One region of the Aquibium pacificum genome, then DNA from elsewhere that is predicted to be linked to it. Evidence: predicted binding sites of a transcription regulator. Region 1 holds the regulator's gene; each other region holds the start of a gene.
The links. Region 1 encodes PhoB, which activates phosphate uptake and scavenging genes when phosphate is short. Its sites were predicted from a motif close to TGTCATNNANCTGTCAT; they were not measured.
Positions count from the first base shown of each region.

Region 1 (4,387 bases):
TCTGGGCCGACAGCCCCGAGCGCGGCTTCGTGGCGCGAACCTCCGCCGCCATTCTCGTGCTGCTCGGGTTCCTCATCGTGATGAACGGCATCGCCATCTTCCTGAGGCAGCGCTTCGAACGCCGCTGGTAATGGAGTAGAAGGACATGAACATGTTGACCGAAGCTGCCGTCGAGAAGAAGCTCATGACCCCGGACGCCGCCACCACGTACAAGATGCGGGGCGAGAAGGTCACCGTGCACTACGGGGAAAAGCAGGCGCTGTTCGACGTCGACCTGAACATTCCCGAAAAGCAGGTGATGGCGCTGATCGGCCCCTCCGGCTGCGGCAAGTCGACCTTCCTGCGCTGCCTGAACCGGATGAACGACACGATCGACATCGCCCGCGTCGGCGGCAAGATCACGCTCGACGGCGAGGACATCTACGACCCCAAGATCGACGTCGTGGAATTGCGCGCCCGCGTCGGCATGGTGTTCCAGAAGCCGAACCCGTTCCCGAAGTCGATCTACGAGAACATCGCCTACGGTCCGCGCATCCATGGCCTGACGAAGAACAAGGCAGAACTCGACGCCGTGGTGGAGTCCAGCCTCCGCAAGGCGGCGATCTGGAACGAGGTCAAGGACAGGCTGCAGGAGCCGGGCACCGGCCTCTCCGGCGGCCAACAGCAGCGGCTCTGCATCGCCCGCGCCATCGCGGTCTCGCCGGAGGTGATCCTCATGGACGAACCCTGCTCGGCGCTCGATCCGATCGCCACCGCCAAGGTCGAGGAACTGATCGACGAGCTTCGCCAGAACTACACGATCGTGATCGTCACGCACTCGATGCAACAGGCGGCCCGCGTCTCGCAGCGCACCGCCATGTTCCACATCGGCTACCTCGTCGAGGAAGGACCGACGGACAAGATGTTCACAAACCCGGACGACAAGCGCACCCAGGACTACATCACCGGCCGCTTCGGCTGATCCGGCACCAGGATACGAGGACAGGACCATGGGCGAGCACACCGTTGCCTCCTTCGACGAGGAACTTCAGAGCATCGATCGCCTCCTTTGCGACATGGGCGAACTCGCCGCCTCGATGGTGGACGACGCCACGCGGGCGCTGCTTTCGACCGACGCGGCACTCGCCCAGCGCATCATCTCCGACGATGCCATCATGGACGCCAAGCAGCGCGAACTCGACGACAAGGCGATCACGCTGATCGCGCGCCGGCAGCCGATGGCGCAGGATCTTCGTGCCGTCGTCAGTGCCATCCGTATGGCAGGCGACCTCGAGCGCATCGGGGACCTGGCCAAGAACATCGCCAAGCGAGTCGGCGCGGTCGGGCTAACATCGACGCCCTCGAGCCTTTCCTACTCGATCGAAACCATGGCGGAACTGGTGTATCACCAGGTCAAGAAGGTGGTCGACCTCTACGTCGCGCGCGAGGCCGAAGCCCTCGTCCCGCTACGCGTCGAGGACGAGAAGATTGACATCAAGTACACTGCGATCTTCCGCGAGCTCCTGACATACATGATGGAAGACCCGCGCAACATCACCGCCTGTACGCATCTCCTGTTCTGCGCCAAGAACCTCGAGCGAATTGGCGATCACGTCACCAACATCGCCGAGAACGCCTACTACGTGATGACTGGCAAACAATTGCCCATGGCGCGGCCAAAGATCGATGAAACGGCGGTAGCCGGCGTAGGTGCCTGAGGAAGACGCGGCATGATTGCGGCAAAGGTCATGGTTGTCGAGGACGAGGAACCGCTCTGCGTCCTCCTAAAGTACAATCTCGAAGCCGAAGGCTATCAGGTCGAGATCGTCACCCGCGGCGACGAGGCCGAGATCCGGCTGCAGGAGAGCGTGCCGGACCTGCTCGTCCTCGACTGGATGGTGCCGGCGATCTCGGGCATCGAACTGTGCAGGCGGCTCAGGATGCGGCCGGAGACGGAACGGCTGCCGATTATCATGCTGACGGCCCGCGGCGAGGAGAGCGATCGCGTGCGCGGCCTCTCGACGGGCGCCGACGACTATCTGGTGAAACCCTTCTCCACGCCGGAATTCATCGCGCGGGTGCGCGCGCTGCTGCGCCGCGCAAAGCCGGAAGTGCTCTCCAGCGTGCTCAAGGTCGGCGATATCGTGCTCGATCGCGAATCGCATCGCGTCTACCGCAAGAAGAGCGAGATCAAGCTCGGACCGACCGAGTTCCGCCTGCTCGAATTCCTGATGCAGCATCCCGGCCGCGTCTTCTCGCGCGGCCAGTTGCTCGACAACGTGTGGGGCGAGACGATCTACATCGACGAACGCACCGTCGACGTCCATGTCGGACGCCTGCGCAAGGCGGTCAACAACGGTCGGATGCCCGACGTCATCCGCACGATCCGCGGTGCGGGTTACGCGATCCGAGAGGCTTGACGTCGTCCGTACCGCGCCTGGAACGGCGCGACCTCGTCCCCGCGCATCCGGCTCCCCTTGCCTGCCAAAGACCGGACATGCTTATTGTGCGGCGTTCGGTGAGCGATTTTTGGGAGGCGCCGATGGGAACGATCCGCAAAATGGCGGCGACGTGCGTTCTTGCAATCGCCGCCTGCTTGTCCATTTCAGGCGGTAGCTTTGCGCAGCCAGCGACAACCTCGGCCGCCGACGTACTGGAGACATGGTACCGTCTGACGCTTGAACTCGTCCGGCACACTCCGACCTATTCTCCGCCGGTGGCAAGCCGCTCTCTCGCCTATCTCGGCGTCACGGCGTTCGAAGTGGTTGCCTCTGGCGATGGGGAATTGCAGTCGCTCGGAGGTCAACTGAACGAATTCGAGCAGCCCGTGCAGCGTGAGCCGGGGGCGGCCTACGATGAAGCGGTTGCGCTCGAATCGGCGATGTCGCATGCCATTCGCACCCTCTTCGCCAACACGGGGCCAACGGGACAGCGTGCGATGGCCGCGGTCGGAAAAAAGCTCTCTTCAGAGGTGTCCCGAGGCCTATCCCAAGAGGTTGTCGCGCGGAGCGAGGCTTACGGCCGAACGGTTGCGGAGCATGTGCTTGCATGGTCTGCCGGCGATGGCGGCGCGGTCGTCGAGAACATGGGCTTCCCGCTTGCATACGTGCTGAAGGAGGGCCCCGCCCACTGGGTGCCCACCAGCCTCGTCTCGCAGCAGCAGACCCCGCTCCTCCCCGACTGGGGCAGGAACCGGCCCCTCGTGATGCCGGACGGAGCCTCGTGCCCGCTTCCCCCGCCGCCGGAATACAGCGAGGAGAAAGACTCGAGGTTCTATGAGGAAGCGCTCGAAGTCTACGAGACCGTGAACGGCCTGAGCGAGGAGCAGCAGGCGATCGCCCGCTTCTGGTCGGACGACCCGATGCTGTCACCGACACCGCCCGGTCACTGGATGTCGATCGCCACACAAATCCTCGATCGGGAAGACGCCGGGCTTGCGCGAAGGGTCGATGTACTCGCCCGTCTCGGGCTCGCGCTTTCGGATTCGTTCATCGCTTGCTGGCACGCCAAGTACGAATTCGATCTGGTCCGCCCGGTTACCTATATCCGCCGGGTCATCGATCCCCGCTGGGTCCCTATCCTGAACACCCCCCCGTTTCCGGAATACCCGAGCGGCCACAGCACGCAGTCGGCCGCCGCCGCGGAGGTTCTTGCCGATCTCTTCGGAGATCCATTTGAATTCGTGGACGCCACCCACGAATCCGACGGTCTGCCGGCTCGACGGTATCGAAGCTTCCGCCACGCGGCGGACGAAGCGGGCATATCCAGACTCTACGGCGGTATTCACTTCCGCGCCGCAATCGAGCGTGGGCTGGAACAGGGCCGGTGCGTGGCGGCCTTTGTGAATGGCTTACGGACGAGGGAAACGAAAGGATGAGATCGTCACTTCTTCTTCGCCCCTTCACGGTTGCGCTCGTGCTTCTTGCGATCTCGCATCCGTCGTATGCCGAGGATGACATCACGATCCCGCACTTCATCGAAGAGACCGCGGCAAGCGGGATCGACAGCATCTATGAGGGTGAGTGGGAGTTCATGGTCGGCGGAGGGGTCGCCACATTCGATTGCAACGCCGATGGTTTCCCCGATGCGCTGCTCGCGGGAGGGGCTTCGCCGGCCAGGTTCTTCAGGAACGTCAGCGCGCAAGGCGGTCCGCTCCGCTTCGTGGCGCAGGAAAGCGGGCTTGAACTGGAGGCGGTCTCGGGCGCCTATCCCCTGGACATCGATTCCGACGGGAACCGGGACGTCGTTCTGCTTCGCGTCGGGGAAAACGTGCTCATGCGCGGCCTTGGCGGTTGCCGTTTCGAGCGTGCCAACGAGGCGTGGGGGTTCGACGGGGGAGACGCGTGGTCCACCGCATTCGCCGCCACATGGGAAAGAGGCGCCGCTTTCCCGACCCTTGCGATCGGCA
Region 1 is NZ_JBDPGJ010000002.1:1,063,166-1,067,552, forward strand. It holds gene pstA (phosphate ABC transporter permease PstA) at 1-131, shown strand, start outside; gene pstB (phosphate ABC transporter ATP-binding protein PstB) at 146-961, shown strand; gene phoU (phosphate signaling complex protein PhoU) at 990-1,697, shown strand; gene phoB (phosphate regulon transcriptional regulator PhoB) at 1,710-2,399, shown strand; gene ABGN05_RS11555 (vanadium-dependent haloperoxidase) at 2,522-3,856, shown strand; gene ABGN05_RS11560 (CRTAC1 family protein) at 3,853-4,387, shown strand, end outside.

Region 2 (4,387 bases), 920 kb from region 1:
ATCGCGGGTACGGCACCCAGCGAGAAGATCGCGAGAAAAAATCCCGAAATGACGATCTCGGGAAAGGCGCGCAGGATTTCCATGAAACGACGCACGAAGAAGCGCAGCCAGCGGTTCGCCACGAGGTTGCGCGCAGCGAGGAAGCAGAGCAGGAACCCCGCGCCGAAACCGATCAGGGTCGAGACCGCCGCGATATTCAGCGTTTCGATCATCTTGTAGAAATATTCGGGAAGATAGAGCGTCTCCGTGAGGTAGACCCGCCCTTCCGGATAGTCGAACTTCAGGCTTCCGTCGAAATGGGGCGAGGGCAGATCGAACATCGCCCGCCAGACTTCCCATCCGTCGCGCGGGACGAGCATGGAAATGAAATCGAAGAAATAAGGCAGCCGGTCGAAGAATTTGCCGGCATTGGTCTCGTTCGCGAACCAGAGCGACGCCGTCATGGCGGCAATGAAGACCCCGAACCCGAGCAGGGTGTACATGCGGCGGCGGCCCGCCAGTTCCCGCCAGTGGCGCTCGACGAGATGGCCCGTCTCGGAAAGCGGCGTCGCCGTCATGGTGGCCGTCATTTCGATCCCGCGCTGAACATACCTTGTCCGAACATGCAAGACGCGCCGCCCGCTGGTTCGCGGACGGCGCGTCCGGTTGGCTGATGCTTACGAGCCGATCTGCGCCTTACGGACGTCGATGATCGGCTGATAGAAGGCCGGAGTCACTTCCGTGAAACCCTTGAAGTCGCCGCCCTGGATGGCGGAGAAGCAGGCCGGATCGCTCTCGGGCAGCGCCAGCATGAAGTCCTTGAACTTGGTCTTCATGTCGTCGTTCATCGACGTGCGAACGACGATCGGGCCGTTCGGGATCAGCGGCGACTTCCAGATCTCGACGAGATCGTCCATGTCGAGGATGCCCTTGTCGACCATCTTGCGCAGGTTGCCGGAGGTATAGCCGTCCTTGAATTCGCCGACGCCCGAAGCCCAGGTGGTGCCGGCGTCGAAAGTGCCCTTGACGACTTCGAGAACCAGGTTCTCATGGCCGCCGCCGAAACCGGTCTCGGCGAAATAATCCTTCACGGCGACGCCGCCGAGGTCCTTCGGCAGGGTGACGACCGGCACGAGGTAGCCGGAGGTGGAGTCCGGATCGGCGAAGCCCAGCTTCTTGCCCTTGAGGTCGTTGAGCGACGTGAGGCCGGAATCGGCTCGGGCGACCATCACGGAGTGGTAGCCGGTGGAACCGTCGGTCTGGATCGTCGTCAGGATCGGGTCGACCGCTTCCGGGTTCTCCAGATAGACCTTGGCATAGCCCGAAGCGCCGAGTTCGGCGTAGTCGAGCGTGCCGCCGAGCAGACCCTGGATCACGCCGTCATAGTCGGCCGCCGGGAACAGCGACACCTTCTCGACGCCGAGAACGCCCGGGAGCTTGTCGACCATGCACTGGAAGTTGCGCAGCCGATCGGCCTCGTTCTCGCCGCCGAGAATGCCGATGCGGAAGTCCTTCAGATCCTCCGCCTGCGCCGAACCGACTGCGAGGGCGGCGAGCGCGACGGCGCCCATCAGTGCCTTTTTGAACATCGATGTCTCTCCTGTTGGATCCGGCTCGCGCCGGTTGCCTGGATTTCGTGGAGGCCCGTTACGCGGGCTACTCGATCCCGCCCGTCAAAAGCCAGCCAATGCCGGTTCCAGCGATGCGGTGGATGCCTTGACCTTCGGCCGGCGCGTATCGATGCTGGTCGAGGTGATTTCTTCAGAGATGTCCGATCCGTCGCTAACGGCGCCATAGATCATGCGGACGGCTTCGGTCGTCAGGTCCTCGGCCGGGCCGTCGAAGACGACCTCGCCAGCGGCCATTCCGACCACCCGCTCGCAATAGTTCCGCGCCGTGTCGAGCGTGTGCAGGTTGGTCACGACGGTGATGCCTTCGCGCCGGTTGATGTCGGCGAGCGAATCCATGACGATCTTGGCGTTCATCGGATCCAGCGACGCGATCGGCTCGTCGGCCAGGATGACCTTCGGCTGCTGCATGAGGGCGCGGGCGATCGCCACGCGCTGCTGCTGCCCGCCCGACAAGGTGCCGGCGCGCTGCAACGCCGCCTGCGCGATCCCGAGGCGCTCAAGCGCTGCTATCGCCGACGCGCGTTCGGCATCCGAGAAGATGCCCATCAGGTTGAGCGCGGTGGAACGGTGATTGAGACGCCCAAGGAGGACGTTGGTCAAAACGTCGAGCCGGGGCACGAGGTTGAACTGCTGGAAGATCATGGCGCAGTCGCGCTGCCACGCACGCAGCTTCGCACCCCGCAGGGCCGAGACTTCGACGCCGGAGAACTTGATGACGCCCTCGGAAGGGTCGATCAGGCGGTTGATCATGCGCAGCAGGGTCGACTTGCCCGCCCCCGAGCGCCCGATGACGCCGACCATCTGGCCGTTGGGTATGTCGAGCTCGACATTCTTGACGGCGACGTTACCGCCGAAGCGGCGCGTCACCTTGCGCATTTCAAGCATACGGCTCCCCGTTGTCGCGCTTTTTCGCGTCTACGGGAGAACCGGGTATCGAAGTTGGATGAAGCGGGGATGTCAGGCGGATGACGGTTTCGTTACAGTCCACAGCCGCGAGGGGCTGACGGTCAGCCGCCGTGCTTCTCAAGGAAGGCCTCGGCCGACAGGGCGCGAAAGTCCTCGAGTGCCGTGCGAAGCCGGTCGTGATCCCAGTTCCACCAGGCCAGCGCCTGGTAGCGCTCCGCGGTTCTGCGGTCGAAGCGCTCGCGGATCGGTTTCGCGGGGACGCCGCCGACGATCGTATAGGGCGCGACATCCTTCGACACCACCGCTCCGGCGCCGATCACCGCCCCGTCGCCGACGGTGACGCCGGGAAGGACCGTCGATCCATGCCCGAGCCAGGTGTCGTGGCCGATCGTCACCTTGTTGCCGCGCCGCCATTCGAAGAAGGCTTCCTCGTGGCCGGCGTCCTCCCAGTAGTCGGAGGCGCGGTAGGTGAAGTGGTGCAGCGTCGGCCGCCAGGTCGGATGGTTGGTGGCGTTTATGCGGACGGCGGCGGCGATGTTGGAGAACTTGCCGATCTCGGCGCACCAGACGCCGCAATCCTGCATCAAGTAGGAATAGTCGCCGATCACGCTCTCGCCGATGCGACAACGTTCGGCGACCTCCGTATAGCGGCCGAGCGTCGTATCGCTGACCTCGGCGGTGGGATGGACCAGGGGTTCGAGGGAAAGCCTGGTGCTCATGCCGCCACTTTTCCGGGTGCGAAGCGGGTGACGTCGATGACGGCGTCGGCGACCGCGTCGCGCACGTCCTGGTCGTGGAAGATGCCGAGCAGGGCGACGCCGGCCGCCTTCTTCTCGCCGATCATCTCCATCACGACGGCGCGGTTCCTGGCGTCCAGAGAGGCGGTCGGCTCGTCCAGCAGGAGCACCGGATGATCGGTGATGAAACCCCGCGCGATGTTGACGCGCTGCTGCTCGCCGCCGGAGAACGTGGCGGGCGGCAGCGACCACAGCATCTCGGGCAGGTTCAGCCGCGCAAGCAGTTCCCGCGCCTTGGCACGCGCATCCTCCCGATCAACGCCCCTGACCGCGAGCGGTTCAGCTACGACGTCGACCGCGGAGACGCGCGGGACCGTTCTCAGGAACTGGCTGACATAGCCGATCGTGTCGCGGCGCACTGCGAGTACCGTGCGCGGCGAAGCCGAGGCGAGGTCGATGAGGCGGCCGGCATGCTGGACGATGATCTGGCCGGTATCGGCGGCGTAGTTACCGTAGAGCATCTTGATGATGGAACTCTTGCCAACACCCGAGGGTCCGCCGAGCACGGCGCATTCGCCCGTCTTCAGGGCGAAGGACACGTTTTCCACGACCGGAAGCCGCAGCCCGCCGCGCAGATGCATGAAGAAGCTCTTGGAGACTTCCGAGACGACGAGGGGCGTTGGCATCGTCACACCTGCAGGATCGAGGATACGAGAAGCTGGGTGTAGGCCTCGCGCGGATCGTCCAGCACCCGGTCGGTGAGGCCGGTCTCGACCACGCGCCCGTCCTTCATGACCATCATGCGGTGCGACAGCAGCCGCGCCACCGCGAGGTCGTGGGTGACCACGATCGCCGCCAAGCCGAGATCGGTGACCAGTCCCCGCAGAAGATCGAGCAGGCGCGCCTGCACGGAGACGTCGAGGCCGCCGGTCGGCTCGTCCATGAAGACGAGGCGTGGACCCGTGACGAGATTGCGCGCGATCTGCAGGCGCTGGCGCATGCCGCCGGAAAAGGAGCGCGGCTCGTCGTCGACCCGGTCCGCTTCGATCTCGACTCGACCCAGCCAGTCGAGCGCGGTGGCGCGGATGTTGCCGTAGTGCCGGTCGCCCACTGCCATCAGCCGCTCGCCGACAT
Region 2 is NZ_JBDPGJ010000002.1:144,260-148,646, forward strand. It holds gene phnE (phosphonate ABC transporter, permease protein PhnE) at 1-569, opposite strand, end outside; gene phnD (phosphonate ABC transporter substrate-binding protein) at 657-1,568, opposite strand; gene phnC (phosphonate ABC transporter ATP-binding protein) at 1,653-2,495, opposite strand; gene ABGN05_RS06985 (DapH/DapD/GlmU-related protein) at 2,618-3,235, opposite strand; gene phnL (phosphonate C-P lyase system protein PhnL) at 3,232-3,939, opposite strand; gene phnK (phosphonate C-P lyase system protein PhnK) at 3,942-4,387, opposite strand, start outside.
Region 2: the regulator PhoB is predicted to act here: its motif matches at 2,576-2,592, upstream of phnC (phosphonate ABC transporter ATP-binding protein).

Region 3 (4,387 bases), 100 kb from region 1:
AGATCTACCAGCTCGGAGAGATGAGCGATGCGCAGCTTGCCGACATCGGGCTCGTGCGTGGCGATCTCCACGTCGCCTGGAACGCGCCGCTCGGCATCGACCCGACGGAACAACTGGGCTGGATCGCGCAGGCGCGGCTTCGCGCCGACGAAGCCGCCGCCCGGCGCATGATCTGACCCGCGTCCGCAGCGGACCGATACGGTTTCCCGCAGGCCGATACTCCCGCCGGCTCCCCCCGGCACGCCTGCCGACTGCCCGGCCTCATAACGAGGCCGGGCTTTTTCGTCAGGTGCCGGCCACGACCTGGCGCCCGTGCCGCGCATCCCGTCCCGGCGTGCCGTGCCAGGCGACGGATGCCAGGAGCACGGCGAGCATGGCGCCGTTGAGTGTGTGCCAGAGGAAATGGGTGCCGATCGGGAAGGCCTCGCAGATATCGGGATCGATCGTGCGGAAAAAGGCCGAGGCTACCAGCATTGCCGCGGCGACAAGATCGTACCACCCGGCAGGGTGGCCGCGCCAGATGAGGACAAGCCCCCAGAACGCGAGCGACAGGAGCGCCGGCAGGTAGCCAGACGTGCCGTTGGTGGCGACCCTGATCCAGTCGGGCAGCATTGCGGTGATCGCGCCCGCGATGGCGAAGAATCCGACCAGTGCCGCGAGCGAGAGGCCCCAGCCGAAACCGACCCAGCGGCGGATGTTGAACAGCGTCAGCGCCAGCGTGAAGGTGGCGATCGGCACCACATCGAACCAGATCGTCAGCCCGTTGGCGAAGGTGTGGAACAGCGCCGAGCCGATGCCGATGGCGATGACCCACCAGGCGAGCGCCACGGCAAAGGCGTCGCCGTTGCGTCTCCTGATCTCCAGCAGCCCCCAGATGCCCGCAAGGATGAACGCGAGGTTCGTCACCGCATTCAGCGGCTCGGACCAGAACTCGGGACCGGTGCGTTCGCAGTAGTTGTCGATGCTGGCAAGAATCGAATCATTCACGCTCCGCCCTCCTTTTTCCGGACGAGTATGCGGGAGAATCGTCTCACCGCAACGTGACTTCGGGTTGACCTGAGCATGCGCTTAATGTCGAAGCTGCATGAGAAGGCGGACCGGCAGCGTCCGCATTTCAGTCAGGATCGGACATGGGCATTTTCCGAAAGATCGGATTCCTGCTGGCGATGATCGCCTCGCCGGCCCTCCCGGCAGCCGCCCAGTCCGTCGACGGAAAGCCGCGCGCGGTGGTCGAACTGTTCACCAGCCAGGGCTGCAGTTCCTGTCCTCCCGCCGATGCCTACTTCGCCGATCTCGCGCGGCGCGGCGACGTCGTCGCGCTTGCCTATCACGTCGACTACTGGGACTATCTCGGCTGGGGCGATACGCTCGCTGATCCCGAGAACACCGCGCGACAGCGTGACTACGCGCGCGCGCTCGGGCAGCGGTCGGTCTATACTCCGCAGGTCGTGGTGAACGGGCGCGAGCACATGAACGGCGCCAACCGCGACAAGATCGAAGGCGCGGTCGCCGACATGGATGCCGCAGGCAAGGGCCTTGTGATCGACGTGAGCATCCGCCAGACCCCGGAGAGCATCATCATCGACACGGGCGCGGGCACGCACCGCAAGGGCAAGGCGAACGTCGTGCTGGTTTTCTTCGAACCGGCGACGCAGGTGGAGATCGCCCGCGGCGAGAATGCGGGCAAGTCCATCAGCTACTGGAATGCCGTTTCGGCGATCCAGTCCGCAGGCATGTGGCACGGCCGCGAGATGCGGCTGGAGATCCCGTCGAGCGAATTGAAGAAGAAGGGTGCCGGCGGCTGCGCCGTGCTGCTCCAGGCCATGGGCAAGGACGGTGCTCCGGGGCCTATCATCGGGGCCGCGATCCTCGACCACCCGATCATGTAACCCGCCGCCCGTATCGGGTCGGTCTTGGAAAAAGGTGTTGCCGAGGTTGGTTCGGCCCAGCGAAGACACCGTGGGCGGGGGGCTTGGGGTTACGGGGCCAGCGCCAGACCGAACCGTCTCAGGCAACGATTGGATGTTCGCCGCGCAATGGGGCGGCAAGCGGGATAATTCACGGCCGGAATGTGGCGGGCCATCACCAATTCGATCATCCTGTGCCGCTTCGTGACCGCCGGGTTAACCGGGCGTTAACAAACCGAAGCGCCGGCGGAGACCCTGCGTTCTTCGCAAAGGCGCTCTCCCATCTCCGCGCGCGGGGATCGCACCGCGTGGGCCTGCCCACCGCAGGCGATTGCATTCGCTGTCCTTGGTTCTCGCTTATCCGCCGGGGGCGGGGGTTGCAAAACCGGGCCGGAAAGACGACCTTTGAACCGTCGTGAAACTGTCACGGAAGGTGAGCTCATGGCCGAGCGTTCCAACGGTGCGGAGGATGGGGACAGCTCCGCAATATTGATCCCGCTTCACGAGGCACGGCGGGATCGTGAACGATTACCGGTCAGGTTCGACCGACGCGAACTCGATCAAATCCTGAGAATCTACGGGCGCATGGTCGCCGCCAACGAATGGCGGGACTACGCGATCGACCATCTGCAGGATCGTGCCGTCTTCTCCGTATTCCGGCGAACGAGCGAAGTGCCCCTGTTCCAGATCGTCAAGGACCCGAAGCTGGCTCGCAAGCAAGGCGCCTACTCGGTGGTGGCGGCGACGGGACACATCCTGAAGCGCGGCCACGAACTCGCGCGGGTGCTCAACGTCTTCGACAGGCACCTGAAGCTGGTCCACGCCTGACCGGCCAAGCAGGCACGGTCAGTTGCCGGCACGGAAGTTCTGCTCGGGCAGCGAGTTCGCATCGGGATCGGTGGCGGTTCCGCCGTTCATCGATAGCTGCATGAACACGGTGTCCAGCCAGCGGCCGTGCTTGAATCCGGACCCTTCGAGGATGCCGGTGTGGCGAAAGCCGACCAGGGCATGCAGACGCACCGAGGCGACGTTGCGGGTGCCGTCGCCGATGACGGCCGCCATCTGCCGGAAGCCCAGCTTGGCCGTTTCCTCGATCAGCATGGCGAGCAGCAGGCGGCCGATGCCCTTCCCGCGCGCTTCCGGTGCCATATAGATCGAATCCTCCACCATGAAGCGGTAGGCCGGCCGTGGCCGGAAGGGACCGGCATAGGCGTAACCTAAAACGCCCGACGGGTCTTCGGCCACGAGGTACGGATAGGCCCGCGCGGTCAACGCATCGAAGCGCGCCGCCATCTCGGCCTCGCCGGGCGGCTCGAGTTCATAGCTCGCCGTACCGTTGCGAACCGCATCGGCATAGATCGCCGTGATCGCGGCGATATCGGCACTCGTGGCAGATCGAAGGGCGACGACGCTCATTTTTCGTGCAGGGAATGGAGTTGCACGAACATTACGCGGAGTGCGCCGAAAAAGAAAAGGGCGGCCGTATTGGCCGCCCCGAAGGATCGATTGGTCCAGTCCGGCTATTCGCGGTTGCCCAGGAACTGCAGCAGGAACATGAACAGGTTGATGAAGTCGAGGTACAGGCGCAGCGCACCCATGATGGCCTTGCGGCCGGCCACGGTGGCGTCGTCGCCTTCGTAGTACATCTCCTTGATGTTCTGCGTGTCGTAGGCGGTGAGGCCCGAGAAGATCAGCACGCCGATCGCCGAGATGGCGAACTGCATCGCGGACGACTGCAGGAAGATGTTGACGATCATCGCGATGATCAGGCCGAACAGACCCATCACCAGGAAGGAGCCCATCGCCGACAGGTCGCGCTTGGTCGTGTAGCCATAGAGCGACAGGCCGCCGAAGGCGGTCGCGGTGATGAAGAAGGTCCGCACGATGCTCTCGCCGGTGTAGACGAGGAAGATCGTCGACAGGGAGAGGCCGACGAGGCCCGAATAGACCCAGAAGGCCGTCTGTGCCGCGGGAACGCTCATCTTGTTGATGCGGAACGACAGGAAGAACACCATCGCGAGCGGCGCGAGGATCACGACCCAGCGGAACGCGCTGGCGTAGATCAACTGCCCAAACGCGGTCAGCTGGCCATCGGCGACGGCGAAGTTGAAGCTACCCCAGGCGGCCAGGCCGGTGATGGCGAGGCCGAGCGCCATGAGGTTGTAGACCTTGAGCATATATGCGCGAAGGCCCTCGTCGATTCCGGTATCGGCACGGGTGCCGACGCCGGCGACGCGCGCATTGTAGTTGCGGATGTCAGCCATGATTTCCTCTTACAGCTTCTGTCCCGTCCGGTGTCGGGCGACATCGAACCCGATTCGCCCAGGCGCCGCTGGCGGGACTCCAGCATGCCTGACGGCGAATATGATGTGCCTTATCGCCAAGAACAAGAGCGCTTGTCCGCACGAAGGTTTGTGATCGCACGAAATTTATCGCTCCGGAACCTTGCTCCCGACATGGTTAACGTGGGCTCAAAGATT
Region 3 is NZ_JBDPGJ010000002.1:961,782-966,168, forward strand. It holds gene ABGN05_RS11065 (DUF1127 domain-containing protein) at 1-176, shown strand, start outside; gene ABGN05_RS11070 (ceramidase domain-containing protein) at 286-987, opposite strand; gene ABGN05_RS11075 (DUF1223 domain-containing protein) at 1,131-1,889, shown strand; gene ABGN05_RS11080 (DUF2794 domain-containing protein) at 2,349-2,735, shown strand; gene ABGN05_RS11085 (GNAT family N-acetyltransferase) at 2,754-3,323, opposite strand; gene ABGN05_RS11090 (Bax inhibitor-1/YccA family protein) at 3,428-4,171, opposite strand; gene ABGN05_RS11095 (ABC transporter permease) at 4,379-4,387, opposite strand, start outside.
Region 3: the regulator PhoB is predicted to act here: its motif matches at 2,319-2,335, upstream of ABGN05_RS11080 (DUF2794 domain-containing protein).